One region of the Sediminicurvatus halobius genome, then DNA from elsewhere that is predicted to be linked to it. Evidence: predicted binding sites of a transcription regulator. Region 1 holds the regulator's gene; each other region holds the start of a gene.
The links. Region 1 encodes sigma-54, which starts transcription at its own class of promoters, with help from an activator protein. Its sites were predicted from a motif close to TGGCANGNTNCNTGCTT; they were not measured.
Positions count from the first base shown of each region.

Region 2: the regulator sigma-54 is predicted to act here: its motif matches at 3,273-3,289, upstream of cynS (cyanase).
Region 3: the regulator sigma-54 is predicted to act here: its motif matches at 3,053-3,069, upstream of urtA (urea ABC transporter substrate-binding protein).

Region 1 covers NZ_CP086615.1:898,271-905,105, reverse strand. The annotation lists gene lptA (lipopolysaccharide transport periplasmic protein LptA) at 1-304, shown strand, start outside; gene lptB (LPS export ABC transporter ATP-binding protein) at 301-1,041, shown strand; gene LMH63_RS04120 (RNA polymerase factor sigma-54) at 1,189-2,661, shown strand; gene hpf (ribosome hibernation-promoting factor, HPF/YfiA family) at 2,682-3,008, shown strand; gene ptsN (PTS IIA-like nitrogen regulatory protein PtsN) at 3,079-3,549, shown strand; gene LMH63_RS04105 (hypothetical protein) at 3,546-4,364, shown strand; gene rapZ (RNase adapter RapZ) at 4,368-5,225, shown strand; gene LMH63_RS04095 (PTS sugar transporter subunit IIA) at 5,222-5,641, shown strand; gene LMH63_RS04090 (HPr family phosphocarrier protein) at 5,631-5,918, shown strand; gene mgtE (magnesium transporter) at 6,316-6,835, shown strand, end outside.
Region 2 covers NZ_CP086615.1:356,417-363,251, forward strand. The annotation lists gene LMH63_RS01635 (NirA family protein) at 1-1,083, shown strand, start outside; gene LMH63_RS01640 ((Fe-S)-binding protein) at 1,110-1,508, shown strand; gene LMH63_RS01645 (sulfite reductase subunit alpha) at 1,567-3,114, shown strand; gene cynS (cyanase) at 3,378-3,824, shown strand; gene LMH63_RS01655 (formate/nitrite transporter family protein) at 3,894-4,709, shown strand; gene LMH63_RS01660 (bifunctional protein-serine/threonine kinase/phosphatase) at 5,011-6,735, shown strand.
Region 3 covers NZ_CP086615.1:3,798,101-3,804,935, forward strand. The annotation lists gene urtB (urea ABC transporter permease subunit UrtB) at 1-1,596, opposite strand, end outside; gene urtA (urea ABC transporter substrate-binding protein) at 1,658-2,974, opposite strand; gene LMH63_RS17720 (TonB-dependent receptor) at 3,304-5,289, opposite strand; gene LMH63_RS17725 (helix-turn-helix transcriptional regulator) at 5,757-6,761, opposite strand.

The DNA of each region.
Region 1 (6,835 bases):
CACCAACGAGCAGCGCGAGCTCGAGCGCGTCGAGGTCGAGGGCGAGCCGGCCACCTACCGCCAGCAGCCCGAGGGCGACGGCCAGCTGGTGGAGGCCGAGGCGCCGCGCATGGAGTACTACGCCAGCGGCCCCGAGCGCGTGCTTCTGCTGCAGGGCGGGCGCCTCTGGCAGGGCGAGAACCAGGTGCGCGGCGAGACCATCACCTACTTCGTCGCCGACGAGCGGGTGGAGGCGGAGCGCGGCGCCGATGGCGACGACCGCATCGAGGTGACGGTCTTCCCCGAGCGCGAGGAGGGCGGGTGAGCGCCACCGCGCCGAGCCGCCTGGAGGCCCGCGGCCTCAGCAAGCGCTTCCGCGGCCGGCGCGTGGTAGATGACGTCAGCCTCGATCTCGAGAGCGGCGAGATCGTCGGCCTGCTCGGCCCCAACGGCGCCGGCAAGACCACCAGCTTCTACATGATCGTGGGCCTGATCCCGCTGGACGCCGGCAGCATCCGCCTGGACGACCGCGACCTCACCACCGCCCCGATGCACCAGCGCGCCCGCCTCGGCATCGGCTATCTGCCCCAGGAGGCCTCGGTCTTCCGCAAGCTCTCGGTGGCGGACAACCTGCTCGCCATCCTGGAGACGCGCCCGGGGCTCGATGCCCGCGCGCGGCACCAGCGCATGGAGGCGCTGCTGGAGGAATTCCACGTCGCCCATCTGCGCGACCAGCAGGGCATCAGCCTCTCCGGGGGCGAGCGCCGGCGGGTGGAGATCGCCCGTGCCCTGGCCGCGGAGCCGCGGTTCATCCTGCTCGACGAGCCCTTTGCCGGCGTCGACCCGATCTCGGTGGGGGACATCAAGGCCATCGTGCGCCACCTCGCCGCCCGCGGCATCGGCGTGCTCATCACCGACCACAACGTGCGCGAGACGCTGGGGCTGGTGGATCGCGCCTGCATCCTCGCCGACGGCCGGGTCATCGTTGAAGGCGATGCCGACACGATCCTGACCGACCGCCAGGTGCGAGACGTCTACCTCGGCGAGGATTTCCGGCTGTGAGCGCCCGACCGGCGTTAGCAGGTTTCATGCCGACGGCGTTACCCTGCCGTTTCCGGACAGGGGGAATTGCACTACGATGAAGCACAGCAAAAGGGTGCCGGGGGGGCGCCCGACGCACTCCACTTCCCCGGGTGGCCACTGACGACGATGAAGCAGTCGCTACAGCTCCGACTCGGGCAACAGCTCACCATGACCCCGCAGCTGCAGCAGGCCATCCGGCTGCTGCAGCTGCCGACCCTCGAACTGCGCATGGAGATCCAGCAGGCGCTGGAGTCCAACCTGATGCTCGAGGCCGCGGAGGAAGCGGAGCTCGAGGCGGCCGCGGAGCGCGACGAGGACGGGGCCGAGGCGTCGGAGGCCGCACCGGACCGCACGGAACAGGATCTCGGCGGCGAGGAGCCGGATGCCGCGCGCCTCACCGAGGACCTCCCGGTGGACTCCAGCTGGGAGGACGTCTACGACGGCAGCACCACCTACAGCCACTCCGGTTCCGACGACGAGCGCGACCTCTTCGAGAACCAGTCCGGCGGCGAGGAATCCCTGCGCGACTACCTCATCTGGCAGCTGCAGATGGCTCCGATCTCGCCCCGGGACATGGCCATCGCCGAGGCCATCGTCGACGCCGTGCGCGACGACGGCTACCTCGGCGAGCCGCTGGAGGAGATCGGCGCCGGCCTGCCGCCGGAGCTGGAGGTGGAGCCGGACGACCTGCAGGCGGTGCTGGCCCGGGTGCAGCGGCTGGACCCGGTGGGTGTGGCGGCCCGGGACGTGCGCGAGGCGCTGCTGGTGCAGCTGGACCAGCTGGACCCGGCCACGCCCCATCTGGCGGCGGCCCGCGAGCTCGTGGACCAGCACCTGGAGCTGCTGGTCAGCCGCCAGTTCGCCCAGCTCAAGCGCCGCATGCGGCTCGACCTCGAGACCCTGCAGGCGGCCCTGGCGCTGGTGCAGACCCTGGACCCCCGCCCCGGCGCGCGCTTCAGCACCGAGCGCACCGAGTACGTGGTGCCGGACGTGTTCGTGCGCCGCGTCAACGGCGACTGGCAGGTGGAGGTGAACCCGGACGCCTGCCCGCGGCTGCGGGTGAACAGCTACTACGCCAGCCTGGTGCGCCGGGCCGACAACAGCCGCGACAACAGCCTCATGCGCCAGCACCTGCAGGAGGCGCGATGGCTGATCAAGAGCCTGCGATCGCGCAACGACACCCTGCTCAAGGTGGCGGAGTGCATCGTCGAGCGCCAGCGGGGCTTCCTCGAGCAGGGCGAGGAGGCGATGCAGCCGCTGGTGCTGCGCGAGGTGGCCGAAACCATCGAGATGCACGAGTCCACGGTCTCGCGCATCACCAACCAGAAGTACATGCACACCCCGCGCGGGACCTTCGAGTTCAAGTACTTCTTCTCCAGTCACGTGCAGACCGTGGACGGCGGCGAATGCTCCGCCACGGCGATTCGCGCGCGCATCCGGCGCCTGGTCGCCGACGAGGATCCGGCGAGCCCGCTGAGCGACTCGCGGCTCGCCGAGATCCTGCGCGAAGAGGGCATCAACGTGGCACGCAGGACGGTGGCCAAGTACCGAGAGGCCATGGCCATCGCCTCGTCCACCGAACGCAAGCGGCTGGCCTGAGCGCCAGGAAGGAGGGCCTTATGCAGATCGACGTCACCGGCCACCACGTGGAGATCACCGATGCGCTGCGCGACTATGTCCACGAGAAGTTCCAGCGCCTCGAGCGGCACTTCGACAACGTGGTGGACGTGCACGTGATCCTCACCGTGGAGAAGGTGGCCAAGAAGGCCGAGGCCACACTGGCGCTTAGCGGTGCCAAGCTGTTCGCCGACGCCCTCCAGGAGGACATGTACGCCGCCATCGACGCCCTGGTCGACAAGCTCGATCGCCAGGTGGTCAAGCACAAGGAGAAGCGCACCGACCACCATCGCAGCGAGGGCGCGGTGGGCCAGACACTGGAGCCGTGAGCGCGGGGCGGCCGCCGGGCACCCAAGCGCCCGGCGGCCGCCCCGCCATCATCCGCGACACGGGGTCGACATGAACATCGCCAACCTGCTGGCACCCGAGCGCACCCGCTGCGGGGCCACTGCCACCAGCAAGAAGCGCTGCCTGGAGCTGCTGAGCGAGCTGCTCACGGGCGACGACGCCGATCCGTCGACGCGCGCGGTCTTCGAGAGCCTGATCAGCCGCGAGCGCCTCGGCAGCACGGGGCTCGGCAAGGGCGTGGCGCTGCCCCATGCCCGCGCCCCGGGCATCGATCAGGCCACCGCCGCCCTGCTGCGGCTGGACAAGCCGGTGGACTTCGACGCCATCGACCGCCAGCCGGTGGATCTGCTGTTCGCCCTGCTGGTGCCCGAGCACTCCACCGACGAACACCTGCGCATCCTTGCCCGCCTTGCCGAGATGTTCAGCGACCCGGATCTCTGCGAGCGGTTGCGCACCTGCGGCTCGGAGACCGAGCTCTACGAGACGGTGCTTGCCTGGCAGGACAGCCGCAGCGGCTCATGATCGTGCACCTCGGCATTCCGGCGCTCGCCAGGGCGCTGGCGGGCAGGCACGCGGCCGGCGACGCCACCGCCGGGCTGCCCGTGGCCGTGGGCCGGTGGTTCGGCGACGGTGGCGACTGCCCCGTCCGGCGCCTGCCGGAGGCACCGGACCACCTCCGCCTGCCGCCACTCGCCGGCGGCGCCGCGCCGATCATCCACTCCCCGCTCGGCGATCAGGATCTCTCCCGCCGGCTGGATCGCTGGCTCGCGCGGCATGCCATCGTCACCCTGCCCGGCACCCTGGTGCAGATCGACGGCACCGGCGTGCTGATCCGGGGGGAGGCCGGCAGCGGCAAAAGCGAGACCGCGCTTGCCCTGCTGCAGGGCGGCCAGCGGCTGGTCGCCGACGACGCCGTGACCCTGCAGCCCCGGCCACAGGGCCGGCTGAAAGGCTGCTGCCCGCCCCTGCTCCGGGGCCGGCTCTGCGTGCGGGGCCTCGGACTGCTGGACGCCGAGGCCCAGTTCGGCCCGGCCGCCCGACTTCCCCACAGCGACATCGGGCTCGTGATCGACCTCACCGCCGCGGCCGCCGCCGGCGGGCTGGAGGGGGACTGGGCCCGCACGGGGCTGCTCGGGCGTAGCCTGCCGCGCCTGCGACTGGCACCGGGTCGCCCCCTCGCGAGCCTGGTGACCGCGGCCGTGCATGAGCTGCAGGCCCGCAACCGGCGCGGGAACACCGCCGAGGCCTTCGCTGCCGAACAGTTCACAGCGATCAGGCGGCGGTGCGTGCAGGCACCGCATCCGCTGGTCGCCGCCAGCGACAGGGTGACGGGCTGATCCATGCAGGAGCGGAGACTGGTCATCATCAGCGGGCTCTCGGGGTCCGGCAAGAGCGTCGCCCTCGCCACGCTGGAGGATGCGGGGTTCTACTGCATCGACAACCTTCCGGTGGCGCTGCTCGAGGCCTTCGGCGCACACATCACCGCCGACGGGCAGTCCGGGCGCTACGCCGTGGGTATCGACGCGCGCAACCGCCCGGAGGACCTGGCCCGCTTTCCCGAGATCCTCGCGACCCTGGAGGATCATGGCATCGCCTGCGAGATCGTCTTCCTGGATGCCGCTCACGACACCCTGCTGAAGCGCTTCAGCGAGACCCGCCGGCGGCATCCGCTGAGCGGCCCGGAGGTCCCCCTGGGGGAGGCGATCACCGGCGAGCGGGAGCTGCTCATGCCGCTGCTGGAGCGCGCCGATCTCACGCTCGACACCACCCATACCACGGTGCATCAGCTCCGGGACATCGTCCGCGACCGGCTGGCGCGGGCGCCGCACAGCCTGTCGCTGCTGCTGGAGTCCTTCGGCTACAAGCATGGGACGCCGCCGGACGCGGATTTCGTGTTCGACGCCCGCTGCCTGCCGAACCCCCACTGGCAGCCGGACCTGCGCCCTCTCACCGGGCGCGACCCGGCGGTCGCCGAGTATCTCGGCGCGAGCGAGCTGGTGGGCGACTACCTCGAGCACGTCGGCGCCTTCCTCTCCCACTGGCTGCCGGCCTTCCGCCGGGAGAACCGCAGCTATCTCACCATCGCCATCGGCTGTACCGGCGGCCAGCACCGCTCGGTGTACCTCGCCGAGCATCTGGCGCGCCGGTTCCGCGAGGAAGGCGTCGCCGTCACCGTCCGCCATCGGGAGCTGTCATGAGCGTCGGCGTGCTGCTCGTCACCCACAACCGGCTCGGCGAGGAGCTGCTGCGCACGGCGCGCACCATCCTCGGCGGCCACCCGCTCGCCACGGGCACGCTGGGGGTGCCCCAGGACAGCGACCCGTCGGCGGCGCTGCAGCGCGGCCTTACCCTCCTCGGCCAGCTCGACGACGGCGACGGCGCCCTGATCCTCACCGACGCCTTCGGCTCGACACCGAGCAACGTCGCCGTGCGCCTCGGCCAGCAGGCCGGCGCGCCGGTGATCTCCGGGGTCAACCTGCCCATGCTCCTGCGCGTGCTGAACTACCCGCAGCTGCCGCTGGAGGAGCTGCGCGCCAAGGCCCTCTCCGGCGGGCGCGACGGCATCCTGCTGGTGGAGCCTTCGCCGCTGCTCAGGCAGGACCATGGGGGCTGAATCCGCGCCCGTGCGACGGCGGCTCACCATCGTCAACCGCCTCGGTCTGCATGCCCGCGCCGCGGCGCGCTTCGTGGCCGTGGCCGCCGAGTACCAGGCCAGCGTGCATGTGGAGCTGGACGGCCGGCGGGTCAACGGCAAGAGCATCATGGGCCTGATGATGCTCGCCGCCGGCCGCGGTACCGAGCTGCTGGTGGAGGCCGAGGGCGAGGACGCACCCGAGGCCCTGGACGCCCTCGAGGCGCTCGTCGCCGATCGCTTCGGTGAGGACGTCTGACCGCTTTCGTTGCGACCGCCGGATTAAACACAACGACACAACGGGCACAACGGTTCACAACGCAGAGCAATCTGTTCGTTGTGCATCGTTGTGATCATTGTGTCGTTGTGTTGAATGCCTTGCGCCCGGAGATGACCGCAAAGCCGCCAAGGGCGCAAAGGAAGACGCCAAGAGGGTCGTTCCGGGGGGCGCTTGGCAGCGGCTGACCTCGCCGCCCGCTGGCAGACCATCCGCCATTCCCGCCTTCGCGTCCTTTGCGCCTTTGCGGTTCTGCCTTTAATCCTGCCGAGCTGGATGCCCGCGCCGCACTCGCCAAGGCGGCCGTGTGCCCGGACAATGGGGCACCGTTCATCCCCTGGCAGCGCAACCGCCCGGGGCGCAGAAGGAGTAGCACCCCATGGCCGAGGAAGCCGTCGAGGAGAAGCCGGCCAACCTGGTCGAGGCCGTCTCCGAGCTGCTGGAGAGCGGCACGGTGCAGCAGGCGCGGCGCATGCTGAACGCGCTGCATCCGGCCGAGATCGCCCATCTGCTCGAGTCCTTCCCCGCTGCCGAGCGCAAGCTGCTCTGGGAGCTGGTGGACGAGGAGAACGACGGCGAGGTGCTGCTGCACGTCAACGACGAGGTGCGCAGCGGCCTGATCGAGGAGATGGACGACGAGGAGCTGCTCGCCGCCACCTCCGGCATGGACATGGACGACCTCGCCGACTTCCTCCAGGACCTGCCGGCGACCCTGACCGGGGAAGTCCTGCGGTCCATGGACAAGCAGAACCGGCAGCGCCTCGAGTCCGTCCTGTCCTACCCGGAGGACAGTGCCGGCGGCCTGATGAACACCGACACGGTGACGGTGCGCCCGGACGTCAGCCTCGACGTGGTGCTGCGCTACCTGCGCATGCGCGGGGAGATGCCCGAGTTCACCG
Region 2 (6,835 bases), 540 kb from region 1:
CTCTTCGGCCTGCCGCGCAAGTTCAATATCGCCTTCAACGGCGGCGGCCGCGTGCGCGGCGTCGCCGATACCAACGACATCGACTTCACCGCCGTGCGCCGCGGCGACGGCACGGTCTGGTTCCGGGTCGGCATCGGCGGGGTGCCGGGGCATGACGCCTTTGCCGGCGACACCGGCTGGCTGGTCACCCCCGAGCAGTGCGTGCCGCTGGCGGACGCCATCCTGCGGGTCTACGCGCAGACCGGCTGCCGCAGCGACCGCAAGAAGGCGCGGCTGAAGTACGTGCTCGAGTCCCTGGGCATGGAGGCCTTCCTGGAGCAGGTCCGGGCCCATCTCGACTTCCAGCCCGCCGGCGACGACGGCGCCTGCGAGGAGGCTCCGCCGCCGGATCCGATGGCCCACGTCGGCGTGCACGAGACCGCCGAGCCCGGCGTCCATTACATCGGCGTGCCGCTGCCCTTCGGCTACCTCAGCAGCGAGCAGCTGCGCGGTCTCGCCGCCGTCGCCGAGGAGCACGGCGACGCCCTGCTGCGCCTGACCGTGTGGCAGAACCTGCTGGTCGCCGGCATCCCCGAGGCCGGCCTAGAGGACGCCACGGCCGCCATCGAGGCCCTGGGCCTGCGCTGCAGCGCGAGCTACGTGCGGGCGGGCACCATTGCCTGCACCGGCAACTTCGGCTGTAAGCTCGCCAACGCCGACACCAAGACCCATGCCGGCCTGCTGGTGGAGCATCTCGAGCAGCATCTCGAACTCGATCAGCCCCTCAGCATCCACGTCACCGGCTGCCCCAACTCCTGCGCCCAGCACAAGATCGGCGATATCGGCCTGCTCGGCACCGGCGTCGAGACCGAGGACGAGGAGATGGTGGAGGGCTACGACGTCTTCGTCGGCGGCGGCTTCGGCGGCCAGCGCGGGCTCGGGGAGCGCCTCTTCGCCAAGGTGATGGCGCCGGACGTCCCGGCGACGGTGGAGCGGGTGCTGCGCGCCTACCAGGCCCACCGCGATTCCCCCGAGGAGACCTTTCAGGCGTTCGTCGGCCGGCAGGGCGTGGACGGCGTCAAGCGCCTTCTCGCGGCCGCCTGAAGCCGACCCGAGGGAGACGGACCAGCATGCGTACCCCCCAGCTGCCCGAGAACGCGCCCTTCGACGAGGAGCAGCGTGCCTGGCTGAACGGCTACATCGCCGCCCTGCTCACGGGCGTCGAGGACGGGGCGCCCGCGGCGGAGGCGCCGGCGCAGAACGGCGAAGCGGCCGCAGAGCCGGCGGACGAGCCCTGGCATGACCCCACACTGACCCTCGAGCAGCGCATGGCGCTGGCCGAGGGCCGGCCGCTGGCGGACCGGCTGATGGCGGCCACCGCCAACGAGGACTGCGGCGCCTGTGGCTACGACTGCCGCCGCTATGCCGAGGCCCTCGCCGACGGCACCGAAACGGACACCACCCTCTGCGCCCCCGGCGGCAACGACACCCGCAGGCAGCTCAAGGCCCTGCTCAAGGGCGAGGCCTGAGCCGGCGCCCGCCAGCAGCGCAGCGGGCGGCCCACGGACACGAGTACCGGAGAGCGGCATGAACGCGAGCGTGATCCCGCGCAGCGCCCCCTTTTCCGAGCAGCAGCGCCAGTGGCTGGCGGCCATCGTCAGCGAGCGCTTCCTGAACCCCGGCGGGGCCGGGGAGGCCACCACCGGCGACGACGGCCTGCTCGATGATCTGGACAGCGCCCCCTGGCACGACATGGATCTGCCGCTGGAGGAGCGCATGGCGCTGGTGCCCGAGGGCGGGCCGTTCCTGTATCGGATCATGGCCGCCATGGCCCAGCAGGACTGCGGCCAGTGCGGCTACGACTGCAAGGGCTACGCCCAGGCCCTGGTGGAGGGCCGCGAGCCGGAGATGGGGCTCTGCGTCCCCGGCGGACCCACCACCCGCAAGCAGGTCAAGGCCCTGTTCGAGGCCCATGGCCCCGTGGCGGCGGCCGCCGAGGCGGCGCCGCTCGGGCCGGTCGGCCAGGACCCGCGCAACCCCTGGCATGCGCCGGTCAACTCGGTGTACGCCCTGCACGGCGAGGGCGCGCCCAAGGACACGCGGCATGTGGTGATCGACCTGGCGGGCAGCGGCCTGACCTACCGCCCGGGCGACTCACTCGGCGTCTATCCGCAGAACGATCCGGCGCTGGTGGCGAGCGTCATCGGCGAGCTGGGGGCCGCCGCGGAGACCGAGGTCACCGTGAAGGCCGGCATTGCCCTCAGGCTGGACGAGGCGCTGCGGGACTGGCTGGACATCACCGCACCCAGCGACGAGGTGCTCGAGCTGCTGGCGGCCGTGGCGGGTGATGCCGGGGAGGCGCGGGCGCTCGCCGCCCTGGCCGAGGAAGGGCTGGACGACAGCCCCCTGGACGTCTTCGATGTCCTGCGGCGTCATCCCTCGGCACGGCCGGACGTGCAGGCCTTCGTCGACCGCCTCGGGCGCCTGCGGCCGCGGCTCTACTCCATCGCCTCGTCCCAGAGCATGCATCCGGAGGAGGTGCACCTCACCGTCGGCGTGGTCCGTTACGAGGCGGAGGCGCGCCAGCGCAAGGGCGTGGCCTCGAATTTCCTCGCCGAGCGCGCCGCCGGCCGCGAGGTCCCGATCTACCTGCAGCCGGCGAAGGACTTCGCTGTGCCGGAGGACGACCGCACGCCCATCATCATGGTGGGGCCGGGCACGGGCATCGCCCCCTTCCGGGGTTTCCTGGAGGAGCGCCATGCCCGCGGCGCCAGTGGCGGCGCGTGGCTGTTCTTCGGCAACCCGCACCGGGAGTCCGACTTCCTCTATCAGGAGGAGCTGGAGGGCTATCTCGAGGCGGGCACCCTGACCCGGCTCGCCACCGCCTTTTCCCGTGACGGCGAGCGCAAGGTGTACGTGCAGGACCGCATGCGCGAGCACGGTGCCGAGCTCTGGTCCTGGCTGCAGGCCGGGGCCTGCTTCTACGTCTGCGGCGACGCCGAGCACATGGCCCCGGCGGTGGATACGGCCCTGCGCGACGTGATCCGGGAGCACGGCGGCGCCGACGAGGAGAGCGCCCGGGACTACCTGCGCAAGCTCGCCCGTCAGGGCCGCTACCAGCGCGACGTCTACTGACCGGTGGCCGCCGCGGCCGCCGGCCCGCTCCGGCACCGCGGCGGCCCGCGGCCCTCACCGGCCGAAACGGTGCAGATGCTGCACCGCACAAGTGCAAACCCCCCGGCCGATTCCCCTGCCAAGGTCATAACCCGCTGTTCGGCCGGGTAATCCGCGCCTGGCACGGTCATCGCATTGAGCGGCAGGGAGCGCCTTGCCCCGGCTGCGGCCGGGCCATCCATATTCCAGGCAGAAACCCATTCGCAGATAGGAGTGACGTCGACATGACGAAGGACGAGATGCGTGCAGCGATTCTCGAGGCCAAGGCGGAGAAGCAGATGACCTGGGAGCAGATCGCCCGGGAGGTCGGCTGCTCTCCCGTGTTCGTGACGTCCGCCTGCCTCGGCGAGAACAGCATGACCGACGAGCAGGCCGGAAAGCTGACCGGCACGCTCGGGCTCGGCAAGGAGGTCGCGCAGGCGCTGATGCGCTGCCCGGTGCGGGCGCGCCAGGGCGAGGCGCTGATGACCGATCCCGTGATCTACCGGGCCTTCAAGGAGGTGGGCATGGTCTACGGCGAGACCTTCAAGGAGCTCGTCCACGAGAAGTTCGGCGACGGGATCATGAGCGCCATCGACTTCACCATGGACGTGGAGAAGGTGGAGGACCCCAAGGGGGACCGCGTGAAGATCGTCATGAACGGGAAGTTCCTGCCCTACAAGCGCTGGTAGGCCGCCGGCCACCGGCGGCTCGGCGTACAACGCCGCCCCCTTGCAGACACACCAGAGGAATCCGAATCCATGTCCTACCTACAACCCACGGAATTCGTCACCAAGCTCGTCGATCAGGGCGAGGCCAAGGTCTACATGAGCGAGCGGGATACCGTGCTGCGGGCCTTCATGGCCGGCGCCACCCTCGCCCTCGCCGTGATCTTCGCCGTCACCATCGCCGTGAACACCGGCAACTTCCTGATCGGCGCACTGCTCTTCCCGGTCGGCTTTTCCATGCTCTATCTCATGGGCTACGACCTGCTGACCGGCGTGTTCACCCTGGTGCCGCTGGCGTGGCTCGACCGGCGTCCGGGCGTCACCTTCGGGCGCATGCTCAAGTGCTGGGCGCTGGTGGGCCTCGGCAACCTGATGGGAGCCCTGTTCATCGCCGTCTTCGGCTGGCTCAACTTCACCCAGGGCTGGTCCCAGGAGGTGAACGAGGTCGGCCAGGCGATCATGGCCACCGGCGAGAGCCGCACCGTCGGCTACCGCGAGGCCGGCCTCGGCGGCTGGATCATCCTCTTCCTGCGCGGCATGTTCTGTAACTGGATGGTGTCCATGGGCGTGGTCGGCGCCGCCATCTCCACCACCGTGCCCGGCAAGATACTCGGCATGTGGATGCCGATCATCGTGTTCTTCTACCTCGGCTTCGAGCACTCGGTGGTGAACATGTTCCTGTTCCCGATCGGACTCATGATGGGGGCGCCGTTCACCCTCTACGATTACATCTTCTGGAACGAGATCCCGACGGTGCTCGGCAACCTGGTGGGCGGCCTCACCCTGGTGGGTCTCGCGCTCTACACCACCCACGTGCGCACCGGCGCGAAGAAGCAGTTCGCCGTCTGAGGCTTCCACCGTCGCGGAGCTGACGGAAGCGGCTGGTGCCGGGGCCTCCCTGGCGCCAGCCTTCCTGGTTCCTGACCAAGTATCTGCCTCAGCCCGCGTTACCCCACGGCACCCGCGGCACGGGCTTGAATCCGCTCGCAGCACCGCGGATGCGTGCCCGACAAGTACGGCCGAGCAAGATGCGTAATCAGGTTGTGGTTAAGGCGCTACTGGCGTGGGTGGCTGCCTCCGCGAGGATCTCGGCGCCAAGGATTGGGTCCTTTCAGCGACCGCACCCGAGGCCAGAACCCGGGAGAAGGCCTTGACCGGCAAGCTCAGCGTATCCATCGGCCAGCACTCCGAGGCCGGCGCCAAGCCCCGCAATCAGGATGCCTGCGGCGCGCGCGTCCCCGCCGGCGCGGAGCTCGCCTCCAAGGGGGTTGCCGTCGCCCTGGCGGACGGCATCAGCACCAGCGAGGTGGCCCATATCGCCAGCGAGACGGCGGTCACGGGCTTCCTTGCCGACTACTACTGCACCTCCAACGCCTGGTCCGTGAAGCGCTCCGGCCAGCGCGTCATCGACGCGATCAATGCCTGGTTGCATGGCCACACGGACCGCAGCTGGGCGCGCTACGACAAGGACCGCGGCTACGTCTGCACCTTCACCGCGCTCGTCATCAAGGGTCGCACCGGGCATCTGTTCCATGTCGGCGATTCCCGGGCCTGGCGCGTTCAGGGCGGTTCGCTCGAACAGCTCACGGACGATCACCGCCATCACGCCGGCGGGCGCAGCTTCCTGGGGCGTGCGCTCGGCACGGCGCATTCCGTGGAGATCGACTACCGGGCGTTCCCGCTCGCGCCGGGTGACACCTTCGTGCTGACCACCGACGGCGTCCACGAGCATCTGCCGCCGCAGGCCATCGCCGCCGCCATCCGTGAGGGTTCCGATGATCTGGAGGCAGCGGCCAGGGCGCTGGTCGCTGCCGCCCACGGGCGCGGCAGCGAGGACAATCTCACCGCCGCCATCCTGCGCGTGGACCGGCTCCCCGAGCCGGCGCTGAGCGAGTTTCAGCAGCGGGTCACCGAGCTGCCGTTTCCGCCGGCGCTTGGCCCGCGCAGCCTCATTGACGGCTACGAGATCGTGCGCGAGCTGCACGTCAGCAGCCGCAGCCACGTGTTCCTCGCCCTGGACAGCGAGTCGGGCACGCCGGTGGCGCTCAAGGTCCCGGCCACGGAACTGCGCGACGATCCGGCGGCGCTCGAGCGCTTCCTGGCCGAGGAGTGGATCGCCCGCCGGGTGGACAGCGCCCACCTCCTCAAGCCGCGGCCGAGGGAGCGCGCCCAGAACTACCTGTACGTGGTCACCGAATACGTGGACGGGCAGACCCTGACCCAGTGGATACGGGACCACCCCCGCGCCGACTTCGCGCGGGTGCGGGATCTGGTCACGCAAATCGGCAAGGGTCTGCGCGCCCTCCACCGGCAGGACATGATCCACCAGGACCTGCGTCCGTATAACGTCATGATCGACGCCACCGGAACGGCCAAACTGATCGATTTCGGCGCCGTGCGCGTGGCCGGCCTCGGCGAGGGTGTGGATGAAGCGGTGGGTCCCGTCCTCGGCACGGAGCAGTACGCCGCGCCGGAATACTTCCTCGGGGCGGGCGGATCGGAGCGCTCGGACGTCTTCTCGCTGGCGGTGATCACCTACCAGATGCTGACCGGGCAGCTGCCCTACGGCCCGAAGGTGGCCCAGGTGCGCAGCCGGAGCGGGCTCAATCGCCTGAAGTACACGTCAGTGCTCACCTACAACCGCGCCTGCCCGCCCTGGATCGACGGCGCCCTGCGCAAGGCGCTGCATCCTCGTCCCGAGCGGCGCTACGCCGAGGTCTCGGAGTTCCTCCACGACCTCCACCACCCGCGCCCGGAATTCGTCCACGCCACCCGCCCGCCGCTCATCGAGCGCAATCCCGAGGCCTTCTGGAAGGGCGTTTCCCTGCTGATCGGCTTGATCGCGCTGGCCGAGCTGCTCTGGCTCGTTCGCTGATGGCCATCTGCCGCAGGTATAAACACAACGACACAACGAGCACGACGTTCGGGAATAAAAACATCCTCCCGTTGTGTTTCGTTGTGTCCGTTGTGTCGTT
Region 3 (6,835 bases), 1.3 Mb from region 1:
CTTCTGGATGAAGAGGATGATGAACATCAGCACCAGCACCTTGGCCAGCACCGCGCCGGTCTGGGGCTCCAGGAACTTGTTCAGCACCCCGAGGGTGAGCCCGCCGACGAGGGTGCCCCACAGGTTGCCGACGCCGCCGAAGACCACCACCAGGAAGGAGTCGATGATGTAGCCCTGGCCGAGGTTGGGGCCGACGTTGGTGAGCTGGGAGAGCGCCACGCCGGCGAGCCCGGCCACGCCGGCACCCAGACCGAAGGTGAGCGCGTCCACCCGCGCCGAGCTCACGCCCACCGCCCGCGCCATGGCCCGGTTCTGGGACACCGCCCGAACACGAAGCCCCAGCGTGGTGCGCTTGAACACGGCGATCAGCACGAAGAACACCGCCAGCGCGAAGGCGATCACGTAGAGCCGGTTGAGGGTCAGCGTGAACACCGGGTTGAGCTCCAGGGAGCCGCTCATCCAGCTCGGGGTGTTCACCTGCCGGTTGAGCGGCGAGAACACCGTGCGCACCAGCTGCTGCAGCACCAGGCTCAGGCCGAAGGTGGCGAGCAGCGTCTCCAGAGGCCGACCGTAGAGGAAGCGGATCACCCCGCGCTCGATGGCAACGCCGAAGGCGCCGGCCACCAGGAACGCCGCCGGGATCGCCACCAGGATGGAGGCGTCGATGTGGTTCGGCATCAGCTGCTGGACCACGTAGGTGGTGTAGGCGCCGATCATGATCAGCTCGCCGTGGGCCATGTTGATGACGCCCATGACGCCGAAGGTGATGGCGAGCCCGAATGCCGCCAGCATGAGCACCGACCCCATGGACAGGCCGAAGAACACCTGCTCGGCAAGACCCCACCAGGCCCGTTCGTTCTCGATGCTGGTCAGCACCTCGGCGGCACGCCGCTGCACGGCGGGATCCGGGTCCTGCTCGGCCACATCCCGCAGCCGATTGCGCACGCGATCCTGCAGTGCGCCCTCGAGGGCACCGACCGCCTCGAGCCGAACCGCCGGGTCTTCGGCCTCCAGACGTGACAGGGCCAGCGCAACGGCCATGGTTTCGCGGATGGTGGCGACCGGCTCGTCCTCGATGGCGGCGCGGATGAGGTTGGTGGCCTCCCGACTCAGGTTCGACAGCAGCCGATCCACCGCCGCCTCCCGGGTCGCCGGTTCGGGGCTGTTCAGGCCGGCCACCGCCAGCAGATCCTGGATCTCGCCGCGGATGGCGTTGTTGATCACCACCCGGCGAATCTCGTAGCGGGTGGCCTCGCCCGCGGGCTCGCCGGTCACCGGATCCGTGAGGGCGTAGCCGTCCTCCGTCTCGCGGGCGATCACGACGTCACCGCCGCGGATCCGGAAGAACAGACGGCTCTCCGAGAGGGCCCGCAGCACGGGCTCGGCCCGGGGATGGCCGCTCTCCGCCACGGCGGCGGCCGCCGCCGACTTCGCCGGGAAGCTGTCCGCGTTCAGCTGCCGCACCAGATCGGCGAACGCCTCGTCATCCGGCTGGGCCACGGCGGGCACGGCCAGCAGGCAGAGCACCAGGGCGAGCAGCGCCAGCCGGCAAATCTCACCGATTCGCGGCTGCGGGCGGTATCGGAATGACTGCATGGGTTCGCACTCCGCAGGCGTGCGGCCCGCCGGCTGGCGGGCCGCACCCGGGGACGGCGGCTCAATCGCCGTAGTCCTGGCCGGAACAGGTGGCCGTGGCCACGTTGTAGTTGCCGCAGGCGAGCGGTCGGCGCCAGTCGGCGATGATGTCCGCGCTCTCGGGGAGGTAATCCGACCAGGCATCCCCCGGCACCTCACCCGGCGTCTCCCAGACCACGGCGAACTGACCGTCGGGCTGGATCTCGCCGATCATCACCGGCTTGGTGGCGTGGTGGTTCGGCATCATCGCGGCATAGCCGCCGGAGAGATTGGGCACGGTGACGCCGATCATGGCCTCCTTCACCGCGTCCACGTCCGTGGTGCCGGCCCGCTGCACCGCCTTCACCCACATGTTGAAGCCGATGTAGTGGGCCTCCATGGGATCGTTGGTGACGGCGTCGGTGTCGCCCTGGAACTCGTGCCAGGCCTGGATGAAGTCCAGGTTCTCCTCGGTGGGCACGCTCATGAAGTAGTTCCAGGCGGCGAGATGCCCCACCAGCGGCTCGGTGTCCATGCCCGAGAGCTCCTGCTCACCCACCGAGAAGGCCACCACCGGGATGTCCGAGGCGGACACGCCCTGATTGCCGAGCTCGGTGTAGAAGGGGACGTTGGCATCACCGTTGATGGTGGAGACCACCGCGGTCTTCTTGCCCTGGCTGCCGAACTCGCGCACCTCGGAGACGATGCTCTGCCAGTCGGAGTGCCCGAAAGGCGTGTAGTTGATCATGATGTCCTCGGCGGCGACGCCGCTGTCCTGCAGGTACTGCTCGAGGATCTTGTTGGTGGTGCGCGGGTAGACGTAGTCGGTGCCAAGGAGGGCCCAGCGTTCGACGCCCACCTGGTTCATCAGGTAATCCACCGCGGGGATCGCCTGCTGGTTCGGCGCCGCGCCCAGGTAGAACACGTTCTCCGAGGACTCCTCCCCCTCGTACTGCACCGGGTAGAAGAGCAGCCCGTTCAGCTCCTCCACCACCGGCAGCACGGACTTCCGCGAGACCGAGGTCCAGGCACCGAAGATGACGTCCACCTCGTCTTCGGAGAGCAGCTGGCGCGCCTGCTCGGCGAAGCGCGGCCAGTCCGAGGCCGGATCCACCACCACCGGCTCCAGCTCGCGACCGAGCAGCCCGCCTTCGGCGTTCTGCTGCTCGATCAGCATCTCCACGGTCTCCTTCAGCGTGGTCTCGCTGATGGCCATGGTGCCGGAGAGCGAATGCAGGATACCGACCCGGATGGGGTCGTCCTGGGCCATCGCGGGGCCGGCGGTGAGTCCGGCCAGGGCGAGCGCCCCGGCCACCAGTGCCCGACGCGGCGAATGCGCGCGCAACCGTTGCTCGGTCATTGTTCAGCTCCCTCGTCTGTGCGGTAGCGACCGCGGGCGCGCCACCCTGGGGCGATGGCGACCCGGCCGGACGTTGCATTGCAGCAGACGTGCCAGCCGAGGGAACCGCAGACGCAGCGCGGTTCGCCGACGATCTGCGCGCGGCCGGCGGCATGTGGATGCCCGAAGATGGGGCGGCGGCCAGGGCGGGGTCACCATTCTGGTGCAGCGCTGGTCGCTCGCCCGCTCCCCCACGCCACCGGCGTGGGGGAGAGTTCAGGCGGGAGGCAGGCATGCGCTACTGACGGGAAGGGCCACTCGGCGGGCACTCTCCCGTCAGCTGGGCGCGGTCACCACTCGGCGCGATAGCTGAGGCTCACGGTCCGCCCCTGGCCCTGGGCGAAGGCGCTGTCGGTGCCGAACGACTGGGCCGCCACCGGGAAGTAGTCCTCGTTGAGCAGGTTCTCGACGCCGAGCTGCAGCTCGCCCGGCCCGATGTCGAAGCCGGCGTGATAGTCGAAGATCACGAAGGAGTCCACTTCGTCCGGCGTGCCGGCAAAGTTGGTGGCGCCGTCCGGCTCGCGGTCACCGGAATACAGCAACTGCAGGCGGTTGCGCCACCAGCCGTACGGGCTGTACTCCGCGAAGCCGGTAATCTTGACCGGCGGGACCCGGCGCGTCGGCAGCTCCTCGTCGAGATCGCCGTCGCCGTCCGCGTCCGTGTTGCTGTCCGCCCAGGTGACGGTGCCGCCCGCGGACCACTGCGGGTTCAGCTCCGCCTCGAGGCTCAGCTCAACGCCGAAGATTTCCTCGGGCTCGCGAACGGGCTGGGCGAAGCCCTCGAACGTGGTGCCGAGATCGGACTCCGAGTAGAAGCCGACCAGCGAGCCCTCGATCCTGTCCCAGCTGCCGCGCAGCCCCAGCTCATAGTGATCCACCTTCTGGGCCTCGGGATCGAGGTCCTCGGCGGATCCACCGCCCCCCGCCCAGGCCGAGGCCGCGGACTGCAGCTCGCCGATCGCCTCCGTCACCGTGAAACCCTGGGAGAAGCCACCGAAGAGGTCGATGTTCTCGGTGATGAAGGCCACCCCCCGGGCATTGAACAGCGTCTCCGAATAGTCGAGCTCGCCCCCCTGCACGGTGCCCCCGGGCCCCGAGAACGTGGGGACGTCCAGCTGGATTTCCTCGTGGCGCACCCCGGAGGTGATCGTACCGATACTGCCCACGGGCAGCTCCAGCTGGGCGAAACCCGCAACGGCGTCCTGCTCGACGAACGGCACGGACGCCGTACCGAAGGGGTTGTCCCCAACGATGATTTCGTTCGTCTCCGAGTTGAGGTAGTCGACGCCCCATTGGACTCGAGGGCCCGCGGGGTCGCCGAGCACCGGTGTGTCGATCGTCAGCCGGGCACCGGTTTTCTCCGCCTCGTTGGTTGACCCTGCGAGAAAGTCGGGATCGATGGGAAAGGTCGCCAGGTAATCCTGATAGTACCCCTGGAGGTCGACGCTGCTGCCCCCGATGTCCCGGTTCGTGTAGGTGAGGTTGACCAGCTCGTTCTCCGTACGGCCCTGATTGCCCAGGGGTTCGCCGGGAACCGCCGTCGCCTTCTCGCGCTCGCCGAAGTCACCTGCGGAGGTGACGAAGTCGGTGTCCTGCTCGATGTCGTAGCTGTTGACCATGACTTCCAGACGCTGACGGCCCTGGTCGAAGTCGTAACCGAGCTTGCCGAGGACGTTTCTCTCGTCCGAGTCGGCGAGGCCGCCCTGGCCACCCAGCGGATCCGGCGGGATGCGGTCCCCGTCGGCGTCGAAGAAGCCATTGCGCTGTGCGAAGCTGCCGTTGAGGATGAAGTCGACGCCCCCGCGCTGGCCGGAGACGCCAAGGCTGGCGTGGCCCTGTAAAGACCCGTCCGGATGCTCGGTGGAGAACCGCATACCCGCCTCGGCGAAGCTGCTGAGCGCCTCGCGGCCCGGGTCACGGGTGATGTAGTTCACCAGGCCGCCGGTGGCGCCGAAGCCAAAGGCCGCTGTCCCGCCGCGGATCACCTCGATGCGCTCGATCGCACTGGGATCGATGATCTTCAGATCGCGGGCGCTGTCACGAAGGGGGGTCGAGATCGGCACCCCATCCACGAGCACGAGGAAGTTCCGGCCGCGCAGATTCTGCGTGAAATTGGTCGAACCCTCGGTGCTTATGCCGAAGCCGGGGACCGTCTTGCCGAGGATGTCGCCGATATCGCGGCTGATGGCGGACTGCTGCTCGATGGTCTCGCGATCGACCACGGTGGTGGCGCGGGTGAGATCGGCCGCGGTCCCGCCCGGACGGGCCGCGGTCACGCCGATGGCCTCCACCCGGAGGGCCTGCCCCTGACCCGGGGTGTCCTCCGCGGCCTCGGACGGGCTTGATGAGGTGCCTTGCGACTGACCAAGCACCGCGGGTGAAATGGCAAGCAAGGTTGCGCAGACAGTGGCCGGCGCGTTGCGAGCGCCTAGCCCGCATATCTCACCGATTCGCGAAGCGAGGGCGTGGAGATGGCGGGCAGGACAAGGCGCGCGAGAGTCCGGGCGCGCAGGCGTACTCGACAGTACGTCGAGCACCCGGGCCGAGCGCAACGCCGGCCTGCCTGCCAGATCCGCGCCCGCAGCCGTGAATCGGTGAGATATGCGGGCTAGGCCGGCCCGAAGGAAACGGATGGGATCCACGATGCCCCCCTGAAGTCATTGGTTTTGGGTTTACACACCTCCTGTCAATGCGAATGATTCCGTTTTTGGGAAGCGAGTGCCTGTGGGCAGCGCCAGGAAAGCTATGCGATGTGCCGCATCCGCCGAACAGCCCGGGGCGGGATACCGAAGCGCGCGCGGAAGGCCGTAGCGAAGTTGCTCGGGTGGGTATAACCCGCCGTCTCGGCCGCGGCCTGGACCGTCTGCCCCTCCTCCAGCAGGCGCCGCGCCAGGGTAAGCCGCCGTTCCCGCAGATAGGTGAACACCGAGCACCCGTAGGCCTGAGCGAACTTCTCGCGCAGCGCGCTCGGGCTCATGCAGGCAAGGGCGGCAAGCCCATCCAGGGTGTGGGATTCCCCCGGGCGTGTTTCGAGCCGCTGGCGTACCCGCTCCAGCAGAGCGCGCTCGCGGACCGGACGCGCGCCGGACTGCTCCATCGGCGCGGCCATCGGGAGGGCGTGCGCGAGTAGCTGAAGGGCAAGCCCCATCGCCTCGAGCTCCGCCAGCGCGGCGCGGCGCCCACCGCGGAGCCATTCGTCCAGCCCCGCCGCGAGCCCGCGTGGCAGCGGCACCGGCCAGAGCCCCGGTGTCGGGCACCGAAACCGCGCGCCGAATCGCGCCGCCAGCGTCGGCTCCGGAAGCGGTGAGCCCTCGAGCAGGGAGACATTCACCGCGCGGATGTGCTGGCCGGCCGGGTGCAGCGCCGAGAGTGCTCCGCCTCCCGGATGGACGACCAGAGCTGCCCCACCGCCCCGCAACGGCAGCAACTCTCCCGCACATTCGAGCTCCGCAGTGCCCTGCAGGAGAACGATCACCGAGGCGTGCGCCGGTGCCTCCGGCTGCGCGACCGCTGCATAGGTCCGGTGGATAATGAGGTCGGAGCCCACCATCCGCAGGCCGTCGCGTGGCTCCAGCTCCTCCACCCGCCCCTCGGCCACCGCCGGCAGGCAGGTCGAGCCAGCATCATTGGCAGCCCGCGCAAAACGATGGCGCAGCCGGTAACGGGTCTCGAAGGCAGACAGCTCCGCCGGCGTCAGTATCTGCCCACCCCGGCTGTCGGCGTCCCGGGCAGCGCCTACGCTGGCCATGACACATCCCGGCACGCGCGCGGGTTCGAACCGCCTGCCTCAGTGATTCGCGCAACGAAGGCGGGGAGATGGCG